One region of the Streptomyces sp. NPDC047315 genome, then DNA from elsewhere that is predicted to be linked to it. Evidence: riboswitches for the same ligand, from Rfam matches in the RefSeq annotation. Region 1 holds a riboswitch; the other holds the start of a gene.
The links. A riboswitch is a leader RNA that binds a small molecule or an ion and turns the genes downstream of it on or off. The one in region 1 is predicted to bind cobalamin.
Positions count from the first base shown of each region.

Region 2: it holds a riboswitch for cobalamin, as region 1 does, so the genes downstream of both, ABZ842_RS10275 (ABC transporter substrate-binding protein) here and metE (5-methyltetrahydropteroyltriglutamate--homocysteine S-methyltransferase) in region 1, are expected to answer to the same signal.

Region 1 covers NZ_JBEYTZ010000033.1:63,511-68,333, reverse strand. The annotation lists gene metE (5-methyltetrahydropteroyltriglutamate--homocysteine S-methyltransferase) at 1-2,062, opposite strand, end outside; cobalamin riboswitch at 2,233-2,433, opposite strand; gene ABZ842_RS30875 (GNAT family N-acetyltransferase) at 2,733-3,275, shown strand; gene ABZ842_RS30870 (serine protease) at 3,352-4,101, opposite strand; gene ABZ842_RS30865 (response regulator transcription factor) at 4,255-4,823, shown strand, end outside.
Region 2 covers NZ_JBEYTZ010000007.1:189,116-193,938, forward strand. The annotation lists gene ABZ842_RS10265 (ABC transporter ATP-binding protein) at 1-155, opposite strand, end outside; gene ABZ842_RS10270 (iron ABC transporter permease) at 152-1,141, opposite strand; gene ABZ842_RS10275 (ABC transporter substrate-binding protein) at 1,267-2,277, opposite strand; cobalamin riboswitch at 2,311-2,473, opposite strand; gene ABZ842_RS10280 (M67 family metallopeptidase) at 2,509-2,931, opposite strand; gene ABZ842_RS10285 (amino acid permease) at 3,050-4,507, opposite strand.

The DNA of each region.
Region 1 (4,823 bases):
CCTGCATGTGGGAGCGGGTGGCTTCGAGGCTGATGACGTCGGCGTCGAGGTCGTCGATGGCCTGGACGATGTCCCCGAACTCGGCGTAGCACATGTGGGTGTGGATCTGGGTGCCCGGGGTGACGCCGCTGGTGGTGAGCCGGAACGCCTCGGTGGCCCAGGCCAGGTAGGCGTGCCGGTCCTCGGCGCGCAGCGGCAGGGTCTCGCGCAGCGCCGGCTCGTCGACCTGGATGACGGACGTCCCCGCCGCTTCGAGGTCGTCGACCTCGTCGCGCAGCGCGAGCGCGACCTGTCGGGCGGTGTCGCCGAGCGGCTGGTCGTCGCGGACGAAGGACCAGGCGAGCATCGTCACCGGGCCCGTCAGCATCCCCTTGACGGGGCGGTCGGTGAGCGACTGGGCGTACGTCGTCCAGCGCACGGTCATCGGGTCGGGGCGGGAGACGTCACCGGCGAGGATCGGCGGCCGGACGTAACGGGTGCCGTACGACTGCACCCAGCCGTGCTGGGTGGCCAGATAGCCGGTGAGCTGCTCGGCGAAGTACTGGACCATGTCGTTGCGCTCGGGTTCGCCGTGGACCAGGACGTCGAGCCCGGTCTTCTCCTGGAAGGAGAGCACCTCGCGGATCTCGTTGCGGATGCGCTCCTCGTAACCGGCGGTGTCGATCCGGCCGGCCCGCAGGTCGGCCCGGGCCAACCGCAGTTCGTCGGTCTGCGGGAACGAGCCGATGGTGGTGGTCGGCAGCAGCGGCAGCCCGAGGCGTTCGCGCTGCGCCACCGTCCGCTCGCCGTAGGGCCGGGAGCGTCGGGCGTCCGCGTCGGTGACGGCTTCGGCGCGGGCGCGGACGTCGGGGTCGCGGGTGATGGGCGAGGTGGCGCGGGAGGAGCGGGCGGCGCGGTTGGCGGAGAGTTCGCCTTCGATGGCCGCGGTGCCGCGGGTCAGGCCCTTGGTGAGGGTGACGATCTCGGTGGTCTTCTGCCGGGCGAAGGAGAGCCAGCGCAGGATCTGCGGATCGACGTCCCGCTCCAGAGCGGCGTCCAAGGGGACGTGCAGCAGGGAGGAGGACGCGCCAACGTCCACCCGGTCCGCCAGCCCGAGCAACGTGCCCAGCGTGGCCAGGGACTTGGAGAGGTCGTTGACCCAGATGTTGCGGCCGTTGACGACGCCGGCGATCAGGCGCTTGCCGGGCAGGCCGCCGGCGGCGGCGAGGGCGTCGAGGTTGGCCGCGGCGTTCTCGGTGAAGTCGAGGGCGAGTCCGTCGATCGGTGCCTTGGCGAGGACGGGCAGGGCGTCGCCGAGCTGGTCGAAGTAGGAGGCGACCAGCAGCTTCGGGCGGTCGGTCAGCGTGCCGAGGACCCGATAGGCGCGGCTCGCCGCGTTCAGCTCGGCCGGGGAGCGGTCCTCGACGAGCGCCGGCTCGTCGAGCTGCACCCACTCGGCGCCGGCCGCCTTCAGCTCCGCGAGGACCTGTGCGTAGACGGGCAGGAGCCGGTCGAGGAGGGTGAGGGGTTCGAAGTCCGCGGCCACCCCGGGGGCGGGCTTGGCGAGCAGCAGATAGGTGACGGGTCCGACGAGGACGGGCCGGGCCGTGAGCCCGAGCGTGAGGGCCTCCGTGAGCTCACCGACCTGCTTGGTCGCGTCGGTGGTGAAGACGGTGTCCGGTCCCAGCTCCGGGACCAGGTAGTGGTAGTTGGTGTCGAACCACTTCGTCATCTCCAGCGGGGCGACGTCCTGGGTGCCCCGGGCCATCGCGAAGTACCCGTCGAGCGCGCTCTGAGCGACGGCCGCCCGGTGGCGTTCGGGGACGGCGCCGACCATGACGGTGGTGTCGAGGACGTGGTCGTAGTACGAGAAGTCCCCGGTGGGGACCTCGTCGATGCCGGCTTGCGCCAGCTCCTGCCAGTTGCTGCGGCGCACCTCGGCGGCGGTGGCCCGGAGGGCTTCGGCGGTGACGCGGCCCTTCCAGTAGCCCTCGATCGCCTTCTTCAACTCCCGGCCCCGGCCCTGGCGGGGGTAGCCGTACACGGTGGCCCGTGCTGCCGCGGCTGCGGACTTCGCTGTCACGGAGATCTCCTTCGCGAGATGAATCCCTGAGTTCCCGGTGACCGGGTACGGGGACGCGAAGGGTGACACCAGCGGCGGACGGTCCACGCGCGACATGTGCGCGGTCGTTCGCTTCAGCTGTGTACGCCGACCCGCCCACGAGGTCACCGAGATGGCCGCATGCGGAACCGGTCCGCGTACGGGCAACGGGCAGGTCTTCGGACTCGCGGGCACGCCTGCCGGAACCTCCGGCGGACACCTACTGGCCGTCGCTTCCCAGACCCCTCGGGCCCAGTGCGTATGACGGCGGTCGTTCCCGCTCACCGCTGCGGGGCAGTCCCGGATTCCCACCGGGTTCCCTCTTGCGACGCACCCGCCTGGCGGACGGGACGAACCAGCTGCACCGGTCACCCTAAGCGGCAATTCCCGAAGGGGTCCGCATGTCGTCCATCATCCGGACAGTGGGATGAGACACGCGGTCGAGGTGTGTGAAGGGGCAGGGGGCGGGGTAGCCCGTGGTCGCACACGCGCGGCCCGGGCCGCTGCGACGGTGGGGCCGAGGCGGCCCGGCATCGGGGCGAGGGCGTGCCCGGGCGCTTCCGCGGCTCCCCGCGGGCTGAAATCCGGGTGACGCCAGGAGCGGTCGTCTGGGATAACAGCCGCAGATGCCGGCTACTCCGTGAGGCTTCCCGTGACGATCACCTGGCGCAGACTCGACGAATCCGACTTCCCTCGGCTCCGGCAATGGCTCCTGCAGCCGCACGTCGCGCGCTGGTGGAACCACGAGACGTCGCCGGAAGCGGTCGCACGCGACTTCGGGCCGGCGGCCCGGGGCGAGGAGCCGTCGGAGGACCTCCTCGTCGCCGTCGACGGAACCCCGGTCGCTCTGGTGCAGCGGTGCTGGGTCGCGGACTATCCGCAGTACCTCGGCGACCTGGCGTCCCAGGCCGAGGTGCCCGAGCAGGCGATGACCCTGGACTATCTGATCGGTGACCTTGAGCTGACCGGCCGGGGGCTCGGTACGCGGATCGTCCGGGCCGTCGTCGCGGCCACCTGGACGGATCACCCGGACGCGAAGAGCATCGTCGTGCCCGTCCACGCGGCCAACCGGGCCTCCTGGCGCATGTTGGAGAAGGCCGGGCTCCACCGCTACGCCGAAGCGTTGTTGGAGCCCGACAATCCCGCCGACGACCGCGAGCACTTCGTCTATCGAATCGACCGACCGACCGGCTGAACCGCCCTGGCGTCATTTCGCGCGACGCCCCCTGCGACCGGTCGGATTACGCGTGGTGTGGCTCTTGAGCAACCCGTCAGTGCTGCTTCATGCTCCGGACGATCCATTTCCGGTACTGCGCCACGTCGGTGAAGGAGGAGAGGGCGTACGTGCTGGTGCGGCCACCGGACGACACGACCCCGGCGAGCCGCCAGCCGTCGCCGGACTTGATGACCAGCGGGCCGCCGGAATCACCGGGCCCGCTTCCGCGGAACCTGTCGTCCTCGAAGCGGAGTTTGTCGGTGACCTTCTGGCGCAGGGGCAATTGGAGTTCCTGAAGCTTCTCCGGTTCGCAGAAGTCGACCTCACACGCGTTTCCCCAGCCCAAGAGCCGTGCCGGTGTACCGGTCGGCGGCGTCTTCGCGTTGAGCTTGGCGGGCCGGTTGGGCACCGGCTTGTCCAGCTTGAGCAGGGCGAGGTCGGGCCCCGCGAACGCGCCGTCGGGCGTGATGTTGGCGTCGGGGTGCTTGATGACCTGCTGGACCTTGGCGACCGTGCCACCCGTGCCGGTGGTGAGGCTGCCGATCCGAATCCGTATGTCGTCCTTCGCGATGCCGCTTCCGACGCAGTGAAATGCCGTCAGGACCCATGCGCTGTCGATCAGCGTGCCGCCGCAGAACGCGCCGTCCTTCGTCTGGAGGGAGGCCATCCAGGATTCTGGCGCGGGAGCGTCGGACCCTCCGACGACGGCCTGCGCCGGAGTCGCGAGGGCTACCACCCCGGCAAGTGCCGCAAGGGAGCCGACGATTGCAGGACGCCGGCCCGTCCGGTTCTCGATGAGCTTCATGCAAACCCTTCTCTCTGGTGACGCACAGGGCCCTTCCGCGGGTGCGTTGGATGCGCGGTCGGGCCGGTCTCCGTTCTATCCGGGACGGGGATTTCGTCGCCTTATCCGATCGTGCAAACGCTGCGGAAATGCGCGCTGCGATAGGAAGGAGCCATGCGGGTACTGGTGGTGGAGGACGAGGAGTTCCTGGCGCGGATGGTCGCCGAGGGGCTGCGGCGCGACGCGATCGCGGTGGACGTGGCGCACGACGGGACGCAGGCGCTGGCGAAGCTCGACTCCGGCGGCTACGAAGTGGTGGTCCTGGACCGCGACCTGCCCGGGGTCCACGGGGACGACGTGTGCCGATGGGTGGTCGAGCGTCGGCTGCTGACCCGTGTGCTGATGCTCACTGCCTCCGGCGCCGTGCACGAGCGGATCGCGGGACTGGCGCTCGGGGCCGACGACTACCTGCCCAAGCCCTTCGACCACGCCGAGCTGTTGGCCCGGGTCCTCGCCCTGGGGCGCCGTGCGCACCCCGCTCTGCCGCCGGTGATCGAGCACCGCGGCCTCGTCCTGGACACCGCCCGCCGCCAGGCCAGCCGGCACGGACGGCTCCTCTCCCTGACCCGCAAGGAGTTCGGCGTGCTGGAGGTGCTGCTTCAGGCGAGCGGCGCCGTGGTGAGCAACGAAGACCTGATCGAGCAGGTCTGGGAGGAGAGGACCAGCTACCGCACCAACGCGAT
Region 2 (4,823 bases), on a different contig from region 1:
TTGGGGCCGACGAGCCCGACCGTCTCGCCGGGGCGGGCGTCGAGGTCGACGTCGGCGAGGAGGGTGCGTCCTTCGACGGAGTACGACAGGTTCCGTACGGTCAGCCCCTCCCCCGCGACGCCTTGTGCGGGTGCAGGTGCGGTCGCGTCGGTCATGCCGGGGCTCCTTCCCGGTAGCGGGAGCGCATCAGCCACAGGAACAGCGGTCCGCCGATCAGCGCCGTGAGCACCCCGACGGGCACGTCCTGCGGGGCGACGAGGGTGCGGGCGCCGAGGTCGGCGACGACGAGGGCGACGGCGCCGCACAGCGCAGCGACCGGCAGCAGTGCCCGGTGGGCAGCGCCGACCAGGAGCCGGGCGGCGTGCGGGACCATCAGCCCGATGAAGCCGACGGCTCCGCTCGCGGCGACCATGACCGCGGTGACCAGCGAGACGAGGACGAAGACGGCGGCCCGGAAGCGCGCCACGTCCAGGCCGAGCACGGTCGCGCCCTCCTCGCCGACGAGCAGCAGGTCCAGCGGGCGGGCGAGCGCCAGCAGCAGCGGCAGGGCCAGCGCGATGACGAGGGCGGGCAGCCACAGGCTGTCCCAGCGGGCGCTGCCGAGGCCGCCGAGCGACCAGAACAGCGCTTCGCGGAAGTGCTCGGGCCGGGAGGAGGCAACGAGGACGAGCGTGGTGAGGGCGGTGAAGACGTAGCTGATGGTGACCCCGGCGAGGACGAGCCGGGTGCCGGTCATCGAACCGCCGCGGCGCGCCAGCGCGTACACGAGGACCATGGCGGCCAGTGCCCCGACGAAGGCGCCGGCGGGCAGGGCGACGGCGGTCGTGACGCCGATGCCGAGGGTGAGCACGACGACCGCGCCGGTGGACGCGCCGGAGGAGATCCCGAGCAGGAAGGGGTCGGCGAGCCGGTTGCGCACCAGGGCCTGGAGCACCACGCCGACGACACCGAGCCCGGCGCCGACGAGGGCGCCGAGCACGACGCGGGGCAGCCGCACGTCGACGACGACGGTCCGCAGCGGGCTGGGTTCCGCGCCGGGCAGCAGGGCCGCGACGACGTCCCGGGGCGGTACGCGTACGGATCCGAGGGCGAGGGCCGCGACCACGGCGGCAGCCAGGGCCAGCAGCAGGCCGGTCACCACCGCGCCGAAGCGGAGCCGGGAGGTCCCGGCCGCCGGCTCCGGCGCGACGTCCGTCTTCGGGGTCGCTGCGGCGGGCGGGCCCTGCGGCGGGCCCGCGGTCACGTCCTTCACGGGCTGCGCCCCCGTCACCGGGCGAGTTGCGGGGCCAGCTTGGCGATCGCGTCCGGCGCGCGGACGCCGACGACGGCGTCGGAGAGCGGCAGGACGGCGAACTTCTTGTTCTTGACGGCCGGCACGTCCTTGAGCGCCGGGTCCTTCAGCAGCCGCTGCTTCTTCTGCTCCACCGACGTGGCGCCGTAGTCGTAGATCACGATGATCTCCGGCTTGCGGGCCACGACCTGCTCCCAGCTCGCGTCGCCGAAGCTCTTGTCGATGTCGGCGAAGACGTTCTTTCCGCCGGCACGGCTGATCAGTTCGTTGCCGATGCCCTTGCCGCCGACGGTGAAGGCGGTCTTGTCGCCGCTGTCGTAGACGAAGACGGGCACCGGGGCCGCGTCCTTCGTGCGCTCGCCCTCGGCCTTCGCGACGGCGGCGCGGGCGTCGGCTATCCACTTCTGCCCGCGGTCGCCGACGCCGAAGGTGCGGGCGACCTCGTCGACCTCGCGGTACACGTCGTCCATGGTGGTGCGCTGCTTGGTGCAGTACTCCAGGTTCAGCCGGGTGTCGATGCCCGCCTTCTTCAGGTCGTCGCGGGTGCGGCCGTCCTTGGCGTCGAAGGCGCTGCCGTAGCCGCCGTACACGAAGTCCGGGTTGACGGAGAGGAGCTTCTCCTTGGAGGGGTACTCCTTGGCCACCACGGGGATCGACTCGTACGCCTTGCGGTACTCCGGCAGGACCGCGTCGTCGAGGTAGGCGGTGCCGACGAGGGACTTCTCCAGGCCCAGCGCCAGCATGATCTCGGTGACGTGCTGGTTCATGGCGACGGCCCGCTTCGGGGGCGCGTCGTAGGTGGTCTTCACGCCGCAGTTGTCGACGGTGTACGGGAATCCGGCGGCGGGTGCGCGCCCGGCCTTGGTGTCGGGTTCGGGGGTGGTCGAACAGGCCGTGGCCGTGAGGGCGAGCGGGAGCAGGGCGGTGGCGGCGACGAGCGCGCGACGGCGCCTGGCCGGCTGGTGCTTCCGGGGCTGCCGGGACATGTGTGAGCCTCCTCCGGGGATTTCCACGTCCCCTGGGTGTGGGAGAAGGGCGGCAAGTCAGTTCCTGGCTAATGGAACGTGTCACCGCGCCGCACCGTCCTCGGTGCGGCGCGAGGGAAACGTTCCACTCACAGTGGCGGGACCGCGCCGGACTCTCACCGGCTTCCTGGGGCCCACCGCCCGTGTTCTGTTGTCGAGGTCTAGGAATACCAGGTCAGTTCGGCACCGAGGTCAGTAGGTGGGAACGACCTGGACCTCTTCCTCGGTGATCTCGCCGTCCACGATCCGGAACGAGCGGAACTGGAACGGCCCGGCGTCGTCGGTGTCGGCGGTGGAGACGAGGACGTAGTGCGCGCCCGGCTCGCTGGCGTAGCTGACGTCCGTGCGGGAGGGGTACGCCTCGGTCGCGGTGTGCGAGTGGTAGACGATCACCGGCTCCTCGCCGTTGTCGTCCATCTCGCGGTAGAGCTTCAGCAGGTCCGCCGAGTCGAATTCGTAGAAGGTGGGCGAACGGGCCGCGTTCAGCATGGGGATGAAGCGCTCGGGTCGCCCGCTGCCCTCGGGGCCGGCGACCACGCCGCAGGCCTCGTCGGGGTGATCGGCACGGGCGTGCGCGACGATCCGGTCGTACAGGGCCTGTGTGAGGGTCAGCATGTCGATCAGGATATGCGCCCGTCCGAATGACGGAAGGGCCGGTCCGCACCCCGTCGGGTACGGACCGGCCCCGTTCCACATCGTGGACGGCCAGTCGTGGAAGGCCAGTCGTGGAGGGTCAGACGTCCTCGGTGGTCCGCTTGCGCTTGGTGAAGGCTGCGCCCTGCGGGTTCTTCGCCCGCAGCACCAGGTACGACACCCCCAGCACCAGCGCCCACACCGGCGCCGCGTACAGCGAGATCCGGGCGTCCTCGTCGATGCCCATCAGCACGATCACCATGCCGATGAACGCGAGCGCGAACCAGCTCGTCCAGGGCGCGCCGGGGGCCTTGAAGGGGGAGGCCGGGGCCTCGCCCTTGGCCACCTTGGACCGGTAGAGGATGTGGCTGACCAGGATCATGACCCACGCCCACATGCCGGAGATGGTGGCGAACGAGACGATCTTGTGGAAGGCGTCGCCGGGCCACTGGTAGTTGATCCAGACGCCGATCAGCATCAGACCGGCGGAGAAGGTCGTCCCGATCAACGGGGTGCCCCGCCGCGTGAGCTTGGTGAAGGCCTTCGGGCCCTGGCTGTTGAGCGCGAGGTCGCGCAGCATCCGGCCGGTGGAGTACATCCCGGAGTTGCAGGACGACAGCGCCGCGGTGAGCACCACGAAGTTGACGATGCCGGCGCCGATCTGCAGGCCCATCTGGTCGAAGGCGGCGACGAACGGCGAGACGCCGGGCTCGAAGGTGGTCCAGGAGACCACCGACAGGATCATGATCAGCGCGCCGACGTAGAAGACGGCGATGCGCCACGGCACGGTGTTGATCGCCTTGGGGAGGTTCTTCTCCGGGTCCTTGGACTCCCCGGCGGTGACACCGACCAGCTCGACCGCGAGGAAGGCGAACATCACGATCTGGAGGGTCATCAGGGTGCCGCCGATGCCCTTGGGGAAGAAGCCGCCGTCGTCCCACAGCAGGGTGACGGAGGCGGTGTCGCCGGCGTCGGAGAAACCGATGGTGAGGATGCCGACGCAGATCAGGATCATGCCGACGATGGCGGTGACCTTGATCATGGAGAACCAGAACTCTATTTCCCCGAAGAGCTTCACGGAGATCAGGTTCGCCAGGTAGAGGACGATCGTGAAGGCGAGGGCCGAGATCCACTGCGGGATGTCGAACCAGTACGTCATGTACTCGGCCGCGGCGGTGACCTCGGTCATTCCGGTGACGACCCAGAACAGCCAGTACGTCCAGCCGGTGGCGAAGCCCGCGAAGGGGCCGACGAACTCGCGCGCGTACTCGGAGAAGGACCCCGAGACCGGGCGGTACATCAGCAGTTCGCCGAGCGCCCGCATGATGAAGAAGATGACCACGCCCGCGATGGCGTAGGCGAGGATGAGGCTGGGCCCGGCCTTGGAGATGCCCTTGCCGGCGCCGAGGAAGAGGCCGGTGCCGATGGCACCGCCGATGGCGATCATCTGGATCTGCCGGGCCCCGAGTCCGCGGTGGTAACCCTGGTCCTCGGCGGCGGTTCCCTGCGGCGGTCCGCTCGGCCCGTCGTGCTTGTCGTCGATCTGCACCGACGTCATGTGGTGCGCCCTTTCTCCATGCCGATCCGAGTCGCCCGCCCCCCGGCGTGCGGCTGCGGACCGGTTCCTGATCCCCCCGGATGTGGATGGAGTGCCACCGGCGATCCGCCGGTACAAGCGCCACCGGGGGCATGGGTGGCGCCCCTGGCGGTCGTGAAGATCTATCACGCTGGCGACGAAGATCGATCGGGCCGATTGTGGCGCACTGCACAGCGAGAACCGGACAAAACGCGCCCCGGAGCGGCAAAGCACCCCGGGGCGGTGACGGAAACGTTATTCGGATTTGAGCGTCCGTTGAGCGAACGACCGAACGGAC